3 regions of the Methylorubrum subtropicum genome follow, and region 2 is predicted to be linked to each of the others. Evidence: riboswitches for the same ligand, from Rfam matches in the RefSeq annotation. Region 2 holds a riboswitch; each other region holds the start of a gene.
What was found. Region 2 has a riboswitch for cobalamin ahead of AAHG03_RS26395 (TonB-dependent receptor). Riboswitches for the same ligand answer to the same signal wherever they lie in the genome.

Region 1: it holds a riboswitch for cobalamin, as region 2 does, so the genes downstream of both, AAHG03_RS02385 (hypothetical protein) here and AAHG03_RS26395 (TonB-dependent receptor) in region 2, are expected to answer to the same signal.
Region 3: it holds a riboswitch for cobalamin, as region 2 does, so the genes downstream of both, AAHG03_RS07670 (TonB-dependent receptor) here and AAHG03_RS26395 (TonB-dependent receptor) in region 2, are expected to answer to the same signal.

The regions. Positions count from the first base shown of each region.
Region 1 covers NZ_JBBXMW010000001.1:511,078-514,348, forward strand. The annotation lists gene AAHG03_RS02375 (FecR family protein) at 1-593, opposite strand, end outside; gene AAHG03_RS02380 (RNA polymerase sigma factor) at 681-1,187, opposite strand; cobalamin riboswitch at 1,550-1,756, shown strand; gene AAHG03_RS02385 (hypothetical protein) at 1,876-2,691, shown strand; gene AAHG03_RS02390 (hypothetical protein) at 2,734-3,111, opposite strand.
Region 2 covers NZ_JBBXMW010000038.1:7,855-11,125, reverse strand. The annotation lists gene AAHG03_RS26395 (TonB-dependent receptor) at 1-1,319, opposite strand, end outside; cobalamin riboswitch at 1,584-1,782, opposite strand; gene AAHG03_RS26390 (HupE/UreJ family protein) at 2,093-2,635, opposite strand; gene ureG (urease accessory protein UreG) at 2,656-3,271, opposite strand, start outside.
Region 3 covers NZ_JBBXMW010000004.1:153,999-157,269, reverse strand. The annotation lists gene AAHG03_RS07680 (hypothetical protein) at 1-128, opposite strand, end outside; gene AAHG03_RS07675 (hypothetical protein) at 386-526, opposite strand; cobalamin riboswitch at 885-1,079, shown strand; gene AAHG03_RS07670 (TonB-dependent receptor) at 1,201-3,271, shown strand, end outside.

The sequences.
Region 1 (3,271 bases), on a different contig from region 2:
TCGGCGACGCCGACCGGGCTGTCGCTCCCGTCGGCGCGCACGAAGAAGCGGGTTCCGACCGCCCGCGCGCTCAAGCCCCCGGCCTCGACGGTGAACGGCCGGCTCGGGTCCGACACTACGTCGAAGCTCGCCTCGCCGCGCAGCAGCGTAATCCGGCGCTCCCCCGCGGTGAAGCGCAGCACCAGGGCGGTGTCGGTGTTGAGATCGACGCGGCTGCCGTCGGGCAGCGTCGCGTGGGTGATGTCGCCGACGCCGCTCCACAGGTCCGCCCGCAGGCGATCCATGAGGCCGTACTGGTAGGACAGGGCGCCCGCGAGTAGGGCCGCGGCGGCGAGGGCCGGCACGATCTTGGAGGCCCGCCCGCGCCGCGCCCCGGACGGCGCCGGGCGGCGGTCGGGCAACTGCCCGAGCCGGCGCCACAGGCTCTCCATCTCGGCATGGGCTCCGGCATGGGCCGGGTCGGCGGCCCGCCAAGCCTCGAACGCGGCCCGGTCGGCCTCGGTGGCATCGGCGGAGGACAGGCGGGCGACCCAGCCCGCGGCGGCCTCGAGGATCGGGTCGTCGCCCGTGTCGGTATCTTCGTTGCCGGCCACGCCGTCTCCCCCCGGATCCCGCCGTGTGCCCGGCGATGTTCTCCGACCTTTAGATCAACGAGGCGCCGACATCCTGAGGTCGTGGTCTCAAAAATCGTCGAGCCGGCGGCGGCACTGCAGCAGCGCCTTGATGATGTGCTTCTCGACCATGTTGCGCGAGATGCCGAGGCGCGTCGCGATCTCGCCGTTCGCGAGACCGTCGAACCGGCTCAGCAGAAACACCTCGCGGCAGCGCGGCGGCAGTTCATCGACCGCTGCGGCGAGGCGCTTCAGTTCCTGCCGCGCGATCGATTGCCGCTCGGGCAGCGCGAAGCCGTCGACGGCCTCCGCCAAGTCCACCTCGCCCTCGTCGGCGAACAGCCTTTGCTCGAGCCGGCGGCGGTTGCGGGTGCGAAGCGCGACGTTGTGGGCGATCCGGAACAGCAACGCGGTCGGGTGCTCCACCCGCGTGCGCGACAGGGCCGCGAGCATGCGCAGATAGGTCTCCTGCGTCGCGTCGGCGGCGTCGGTCGGGTTGCCGAGCCGGCGCAGGAGGAAGCGCTGCAGCTTCGATCCCTCGCGGCGATGAAGCGCATCGACCGATATGCCGTCCATTCCCCAAGTCCTGTCGCCCACGGCCCCTCGCGTCGCCGTCGTTCTCCTGCGGTCGCGTGAGCTATGAAGCAAGACTTGTGCAGATGGTCGGATAGTTTAAATAGCTTCCAAATTGGTCTTTTCGGCCGGCCAAGACGTTGGCATTTCGAATGAAAACTTTGTGGGGCGGAAAGGTATGATTTGGAATAATTAAAATGATGGACTCAATTCGCAGCGCTGTTGCATCGATGTGACAGGAGAGGCGAGCCATCGCGCGACGCCGGTCGACCGGCGGGCCGAGTCGCCTGTGTCCCGATGGCCACAAAAGATGTAATACTGTTGCATTATGCGCCACAGTGTATCGACCGGGCCGGCCCTATCGGCGCGGTTGACAGGGCCAAGGTTCCCACGGGTTTCGGTCCGTGGGCAAAGAGGGAATTCGGTGGGCTCTGCGGAGCGAGGCCGAAGCTGCCCCCGCAACTGTGAGCGGCGAACCCCTGCCGTCCGGATCACTGGTGCCGCGCACCGGGAAGGCGAGGCCGGGCCCCCGACCCGCGAGCCAGGAGACCCGCCTCGGAGCGCTTTCCGACGAAGTGGATACCGGTTCGGCGAAAGAATGCGCGGCAAAAACGAGGTCTTAGAGCATCGGCCCGAAACGATGCGTTAACCATCCCGCGCGCATCGTCGTCATCTCATGGGATACCGACAGATGCGCCGAGTCGTCCGGGCCGTCCTGTGCGGCCTCGCCTTGCAGGCGGCTGCCGTTTTCAGCGCCGAGCCCGCGGCTGCCGGCGACTGCAAGGCGCAAGCGATCAAGGTTCTGAAAGCCGCCTCGCCGAACGGTTACGCGGTCTTCCAGCAGGTCGGCGACAAGGCCTTCTTCCACGCTTGGCTCGACTGCGACGACGCCCAGTACGGCCTGCCGACGGCCGTGCACGAGTCGCTGCACCACATCACGGGCGAGGCGGACGCCTACCCGCTGATCGGGGGTGGGATGCTGAAGCGTCCGCCCGAGAACAGGACGCTGCCGGCACCGTCGAGGATCGCCCACCAGTTCCGCCCGAGCGTCTTCGTCTCCACGTACCTGCAACCGGGCAACGCCACCGCGGCGTCCGATTTCCGCTACCTGCTCGACGAGTTGAACGCCTACACGCACGATCTCGACACGGCCATCGCCTTGGCCGACCGGCGCAACCCCGATGTGCAGCTGTCCCATCGCGACGGCTTGGCGGCGCTGATGAGCTTCGTCGCGCTCTACGTGGAGGCGGCCGGACAGAACACGGCGACGTGGACCGCCCTCAGGGATCGGCCGATCAGGACGGCCTTCGTGTCCCTGTGGGATCAGGCGGAGCGCACGATGCTGGCCTCCTGCGGCATTCCGGAGATCGGCAGCGAGGACCGGAGCTTTCTCGGCAAGCTCTGCGGCGCCGGCCCGCAGGCGGCGCTCGGCCGGCTTCTCGGTCGAGCGCCGGTCTGCCCCAGGGCCTGTCTGGTGGTCGGGCCGAAAACGGCGAGTCGCGAGTGACCCGTCAACGGGCGGCGTGGCGCCGCCCGCCGATGCGGGATCTCAGTTGCAGCCGCAGCCGTGCTGAATGTTGCGAACGCTGCTTGTATGCACGTAATGCGCCGGCAGATGCTGGACCCGGGAGACGTTGACGTTGTGGGTCACCGGGACGCTGTGATGGTGAACGCGCGTGACCGTGTGGACGCGCACGATAGGCTGCACACGCGTGATATTGAAGATGTGGCGGGTTCTGTGCACGTAATGCGTGCGCTGCACGTCGCGAAACTGGGTCCTGTTCACGACCTTGTTGACGGTACGATAATTATAGACCGGAGGCACCGGACCGCATCCCCGGCAGCCGGCACTCGCCTCCGTCGAACTGCCGTAAAAGCTCAGTGTGGCGACCAGGGTGGCACACGCGGCCGTCAGATATTTCGCCATGTTCAATCCTCCTGCAAACCCACATTGGTCGAGACATAGCAAGCGCAGCCCTGCTGCCAAGCCGGAACGACCGCCTACGTATTTTTACACACTGTATTATTCTGCTTTTCGGAGGCGGAAATGACAATTTGCCCGACCGCACTCAGTCGGCTCATGCGGT
Region 2 (3,271 bases):
TTCGAGTGGAAGCCGCTGCCGTAGTTCAAGTAGAGTTCGGTATCGGCCCAAGGGCCGAGCACGAGGCCGAGCTTCGGGTTGACGATGCCGTCGCGCGCCCGGCCGGAGGCGCCGTCGATGAGGTTCGAGCGGACATCGGCCCAGAAGCCGTCGGCGCGAAAGCCCACGCTGGTGCGCAGCCAATCGGTCCAGCGCACCCGGTTCTCAGCGTAGAACGACGCGCTCGTCTCCCGCACCCGGTCGTCGAGCGTGGCCTCCCGGAACTGCCGCCGCGTGGTGTCGAACAGCCCGACCCGCATCGCGTCGGTGCGGGTCTGGAGGCCGACCTCGTTCTCCATCGGCATGCCGAACAAGTCGCCGGGGACGGTGTGGCTGACCTCCGCCCCGCCGAGCACCCGGTCGTCGAGCTGGCGGAACTGGTCGCCGTCGGTCCGATTCTTCGTCTGATCGTCGAGGAAGTAGGTGAAGTTGTTCCACAGATTCATCCGGTAGCGGATGAGGTAGGCGTTGGCCCGGGTGATCCCGGCCTCGCTGGTGTGGCTCCAGCGGCCCGACAGCGAGAAGCGGCCGGTGTCGCCGCCGTCGCTCGGATCGAGGCTGCCGAAGCGGCCGATCAACCCCTCCGCCACCGCGCGCTCGGGGATCTGGTTGGTGGCGTTCCACTTCGCCCAATAGGCCATGCCGGTGACGGAAAACCCGTCGAGGGCCGTGCCCTGGCTGTAGCGCACCACGCCGTTGAGTTTCTTCAGGCGGTCCGGCACGTCCCAGGGGCCGTCATAGGTCTGCGCCTCGCCCGCCACGAGGAGGTTGCCCGCGCCGAGCGGCGCGGAGCCGATGGTGAGCGCCCGCCGGTAGCCGAACGAGCCGATCGAGGTCAGGGCGACGTTCTTGGCCACCGTGTCGAGGTAATCGATCCGCACCGAGCCGGCGGAGGCGAAGTCGCCGTCGCGCACGAAGTAGGGGCCCTTGTGGAACTCGACCGCACCGACGAGTTCGGGGATCAGGAAGTTGAGGTCGGCATAGCCCTGGCCGTGGGCGTGGGTGCGCATGTTGACCGGCATGCCGTCCACGAACAGGGCGATGTCGGTGCCGTGGTCGAGGTTGAACCCGCGCAGGAAGAACTGGTTGGCCTTCCCCTCCCCCGAATGCTGGGTGACGATGAGGCCCGGCACCGCTTCCAGCACCTCGCCGGGGCGGGTGACCGGCCGGGCGTTGATCTGCGCGCCGGAGACGATGCCGCCGCTGGCCGAGGCCACCGGCTGCAACGCGCCGCCGATGCCGGTGACGCCGCCGGGATAGCCGGCGCTGGCCGAGAAGATCGTGGGGGCCGGCTGCGCCTGCCCGGCGACGGAGAGTTCGTCGAGGGTGACGGCCTCCTGCGCGCCCGCCGGGAGGGGCAGCAGCGCGGCGGCGAGCGCCGCCCATCGCAGGACGGTCGGGGGTCGGGAATCGGACACTGGCAAAGAAGCCTCGGGCAACGGCAGTGGCACGTCACCGCGAACGAGGCCGCGGACGGATCGAGCCTCGCAGGATCGATGCCGTCCCCGGCAACCCATCAGTGCACCCCGCCCGACGCGCCTCGCGTGTGACCACGGCTGACGGCAGGTCTCCTGGCTCGCGGGTCAGCGCCCTCTCACCGTCTTCCCGGATGCGGCGCATCCAGTGACACAGGTGGCGGAGGACTCGCCGCTCACAGTTGCGGGGGCAGCCGCGGCATCGGGCTTTCACCCTCACCGCGTTCCCTTTTGATCCCCGAGGGGAACCGTCACGGCCACGCTAGCACGGCGCGCGCCCGCGCCGTCAACGCGCGGTTGGAACGCCGGATGTGAAGCGGTGGAGCTGTGCCCCGCGGGAGACACCCGCCCTACCGTGTCCGGAGGGTCGCGTCGGCTCCCACCCCCAACCCGTCATTGCGAGGCGAAACTGACGCAATCCAGTGCTCCGCACTCCCAAGGGAAAGCTCGCACGCAGCCGTTTCGTCGGCGCAGTCTCGCCCCCTCCGAAAAGGTCGCGCCCTGGATTGCGTCAGTTCCGCCTCGCAATGACGGGGGGAGCCGGCGACCGGCGACCGGCGCGACCGACCGGAACCGGATCAGGCGCCCTGGCGGGCGGCGCCGGCCCGCGGCAGCACCCACGTCAGGGCGAGCCCGGCGGCGAGGCCGGCGGCGTGGAGCAAGGCAGTCGCGGCGAGGAAGCCGAGGCCGTAGGCGAGGCCGGAGGCCGTCTCGGGCATCTCGGCCCCGTGCGCCGCGCCGTGGAACACCGCGAAGGCGCCGACGAGCCCGGCGAGCGCGGCGAGCGGGATCAGCCGGGCGCAGACCGCCATCACGGCAAACGCCGCGACGGAGGCGAGGATCGCCGGCTCGACGAAGGGTAGGTCGAGGCCCGCCATCGCGAGGCCGGCGCCGAGCGTCATCATGCTCAGGAAGGACGCCGGCAGCAGCCATAGCGCCCGCCCGCCGACGAGGCCGGCGATGAGCCCGACCGCGACCATCGCCAGGATGTGGTCGGCGCCGCCGACCGGATGGGCAAAGCCCGCGGCCCAGCCCATCGCCTCGCCGTGGCCCGGATGGGCGAAGGCCGCGCCGGGCAGGAGCACGAGCACTGCCGCGAGCGGCATCGAGCGGAAGGTCATGCGGTGTCTCCGGATAAACATCATTTTGCGAGTCCGCCGGACTCGACGACGAAGCGGGCGATGGTGTCGGCGCCGTGGCCCTCGCGCAGCGAGGCGAAGACGTAGGGCCGGGTTCCCCGCATGCGGCGGGTGTCGGCCTCCATCACGGCAAGATCCGCGCCGACGAGGGGGGCGAGGTCGGTCTTGTTGACGACGAGGAGGTCGGAGCGGGTGATGCCGGGGCCGCCTTTCCGCGGGATTTTTTCGCCGCCCGCCACGTCGATGACGTAGAGGGTGATGTCGGCCAGTTCCGGCGAGAAGGTCGCGGCGAGGTTGTCGCCGCCGGATTCGATCAGCACCACGTCGAGCCTGGGAAAGCGGCGGCGCATCTCGGCCACCGCCGCGAGGTTGATCGAGGCGTCCTCGCGGATCGCCGTGTGCGGGCACCCCCCCGTCTCGACGCCCATGATCCGCTCCTCGGGCAGCGCCCCGGCCACGGTCAGGAGGCGGGCATCCTCCTTGGTGTAGATGTCGTTGGTGATGGCGCAGATGTCGTAGGCGTCGCGTAAGCGCTTGCACAGCTGCTCCATCAGCGCCGTCTTGCCGGAGCCGACGGGGCCGCCGATGCCGACGCGCAGGGGGCCGTTCACGGGGCCG
Region 3 (3,271 bases), on a different contig from region 2:
CGCTTGCCGATCAGCGGATCGGCCGCGACCGCGAACTCCACCGCCGCGATATGCGCCTCCATCGCCATGACTTCGGCGGGCGACGGCAGGGCCGTGAGCAGGAAGGGAAGAAGGGCCGGAATCCGCATCGCCGTCGAAGCCTCGAAAAGATTCGTCGGCGAAGTGAAGCAAGGCGCGTGCGAGACCGTGGCCTTTATGTGTTGAACTTATGGGCAATGCTCCCACCCCATCCCTCATCCTGAGGTGCGGAGCGAAGCGGAGTTTCGAAGGAGGGCTCCAGCGGATCGCGCGACTTCTGGAGCCCTCCTTCGAGGCCGCTGCGCTGCACCTCAGGATGAGGGGGTTGGATGGATGAGGCCGTTGATCACACGAACGCCCCCTCCCCTTACGGCGTCTTCGTCCGGCCGCCGCCTTCGGTGGCGTGGGTGTCCTGGGTCTGGGTCGGGCCGGTGCCTTGAAAAGCGAACACGACGACGATCGCGGCGAGCAGCAGGGCGACGGGGAAGACGAGCATCCAGCGGGGCATCGGGGTCTCCGAGAGCGGATTTCAGCGCGTCGTTCGTGAACCGCCGGGGCGCCGGTTTCGTTTCGTGACCCCGGCCGACGCCGGGCGGAAGCCTCTGAATCCATAATCCATGCGTCGAACGCATGGCCGGGATCGTTTCCACCCGGATTGTTTTGTGCAGCGCACCGTGAAACAAAAGCTCATGCGAGATCGCGATGGCGTCGCGGTCCCGTTGCCCTTCTTGGGCGTTTCCTCCCTAGACTTCGGGCCGCCCTCCATCGGGGCGGCCTTTTTTCTTGGGGCCCATTGCCTCGAAGCTTGGGGCACAGGAATCCGCGCCGTCCCTGCGACATTCGGTTGACCGTGATGGTCCCGGCCGCCTAGCGTGACCGTAGACGGTTCCCGAGAGGGATCAAAAGGGAACGCGGTGAAGGCTTCGGCCCGACCCCGCGGCTGCCCCCGCAACTGTGAGCGGAGAGTCCCCCATCACCACGTCACTGGGCGCCTCGCCTGGGAAGACGATGAGGGACGGCGACCCGCGAGCCAGGAGACCTGCCGTCGGCCGTGGTCACACGCGAAACGCGCTGGGCGGGGTGCCCCGGCGGGTGTCGGAGCGCGGGTGCCCTATCGGACCCGTGCCACGGCCTCGTTCGCGGTGACGTGCCACCGTCGCCGCCCGAGGCCCGTTTTTCTCCATGTCTCCCCCCAAAAGAAGCCGCCGCGCGCGGCCGATCCTCGCCGCGCTCGCGAGCGCCCTCCCCGTCGCCGCCGCCGCGCAAGGCGCTTCCGTGGAAACCCGGCTCGACGAGATCGCGGTCGCCCGCGACCTCGACGTGCCGGTGAACGTGCCTGCCGAGGCCATCGGCGCCGAGGCCGCGGCTGCCCTCCGTAAACCCAGCCTCACCCAGGCCTCACCGGTCGGCCTCAACCTCCGCACGCCCTCGCGCGGGGCGAGCCGCCTCGGGCTGACGCCGCTGGAGACGCCGGCGAGCCTCGACATCGTTTCCGGCGAGACCATCCGCTTGCGCGGCCAGTCCTCGGTGCTGGAGGCGGTCTCGCAGAACGGCACCGGCATCTCGACCTTCGGCTCGCCGGGCTTCGGGCTCGGTGCCTTCACCGCGCGCGGCTTTGCCGGGCAGAACTCGATCCAGACGCTGTTCGACGGCACGCGGCTCTATGTCGGCGCCAACACCCTGACCTTCCCGTTCGACACGTGGAACGTCGAGCGCATCGAGGTGCTGCGCGGGCCGGCCTCGGTGCTCTACGGCGAGGGCGCCATCGGCGGCATCGTCAACGTGGTGTCGAAGAAGCCGCTGTTCACGCCGCTGAACGTCGCCCGCGTCGGCCTCGGCTCGGACGGGCTGATGCGCGCGGCGATCGACTCGACCGGGCCGATCGGCGAATCGGTCGCCTACCGCCTCAACGTCAGCGGCAACCGCGCCGACGGCTGGATCACCCCCAACGGCGACTTCCGCAACCTCGCGGTCTCCGGCGCGCTGACGTGGCAGGCGAGGCCCGATCTCGCCGTCACCCTCTCCCACGACCTCGGCTATCAGGAGCCTGTGCGCTACTGGGGCACGCCGCTGGTGAACGGGCGCGTGCTCGATGCCGTGCGCTTCAACAACTACAACGTCCGCGACGCCAAGATCACCTGGGCCGACAACTGGACCCAGCTGCGCACCGAGTGGACGCCGTCCGCCGAAGTCACGATCCGCAACACCGCCTACCGCCTCCAGAGCCGACGCCACTGGCTCGATGTCGAGCGATACGTCTACGAATCCGAGACCGGCCGCGTGAACCGCTCGGATTACATCGACATCATCCACCGTCAGGAACAGATCGGCAATCGCTTCGACGCGACGTTCCGCGGCTCGTTGTTCGGCCTGCCGAACCAGTTCACCGCCGGCTTCGACGTGAACCGCATCGCGTTCAAGCACGACAACAACTTCAGCGGCACGTTCAACGAGCCGCCCTCGAACCAGCCACCGCAGAGCGTCCCCCTGATCGGCTATGATCCGGGCCTCTTCCCCGCCGACGGTCGCGCGGTGCCGGCCTACGTGACCCACACGGACCAGGCCTCCGTCTTCGCCGAGAATCGGCTGGAACTCACCGACCGGCTCTCGCTGCTGGCGGGCGTGCGATTCGACGCGCCGACGCTCCAGCGCACCAACCTGCTCGCGACGAATCCCGCGAACCGCTTCTTCGAGCGCTCGTTCCAGGCGTTCGGCTACCGCTTCGGCCTCGTCTACGCGCTCTCGCCGGAGACGACGCTCTACGCGCAATACGCCACCGCCACCGATCCGGTGAACAGCCTGATCTCGCTGTCGCAATCGCTGTCGAACCTCAAACTCTCGACCGGCGAGCAGATCGAGGTCGGCGCCAAGGGGCTGGCCTTCGGCGGCACGGTCGAGTGGACGCTGGCGGGCTACCGCATCGTCAAGAAGGACGTGCTCTCCCCGGTGCCGGGCAGCACCCAGCTCGTGGCGCAGGTCGGGCAGCAATCCTCCTACGGGGCGGAGGTTGCCCTGTCGTGGCTGCCTTGGGCCGGCTGGCGCATCGACGCCAACCTCGCCCTGCTGCAGGCCCAGTACGACGATTTCGGCGACTTCACCGGCAAGACGCCGGTCAACGTCCCCGAACAGGTCGCTAACCTCTGGGTCAATTGGGCGTTCGCCCGCGACTGGGAGGCGCGGGTCGGCGTGCAGTATGTCGGCGCGATGTTTTCCGATTTCGCCAATCTCGGCCGCCGCCCGGACTACGCCCTGG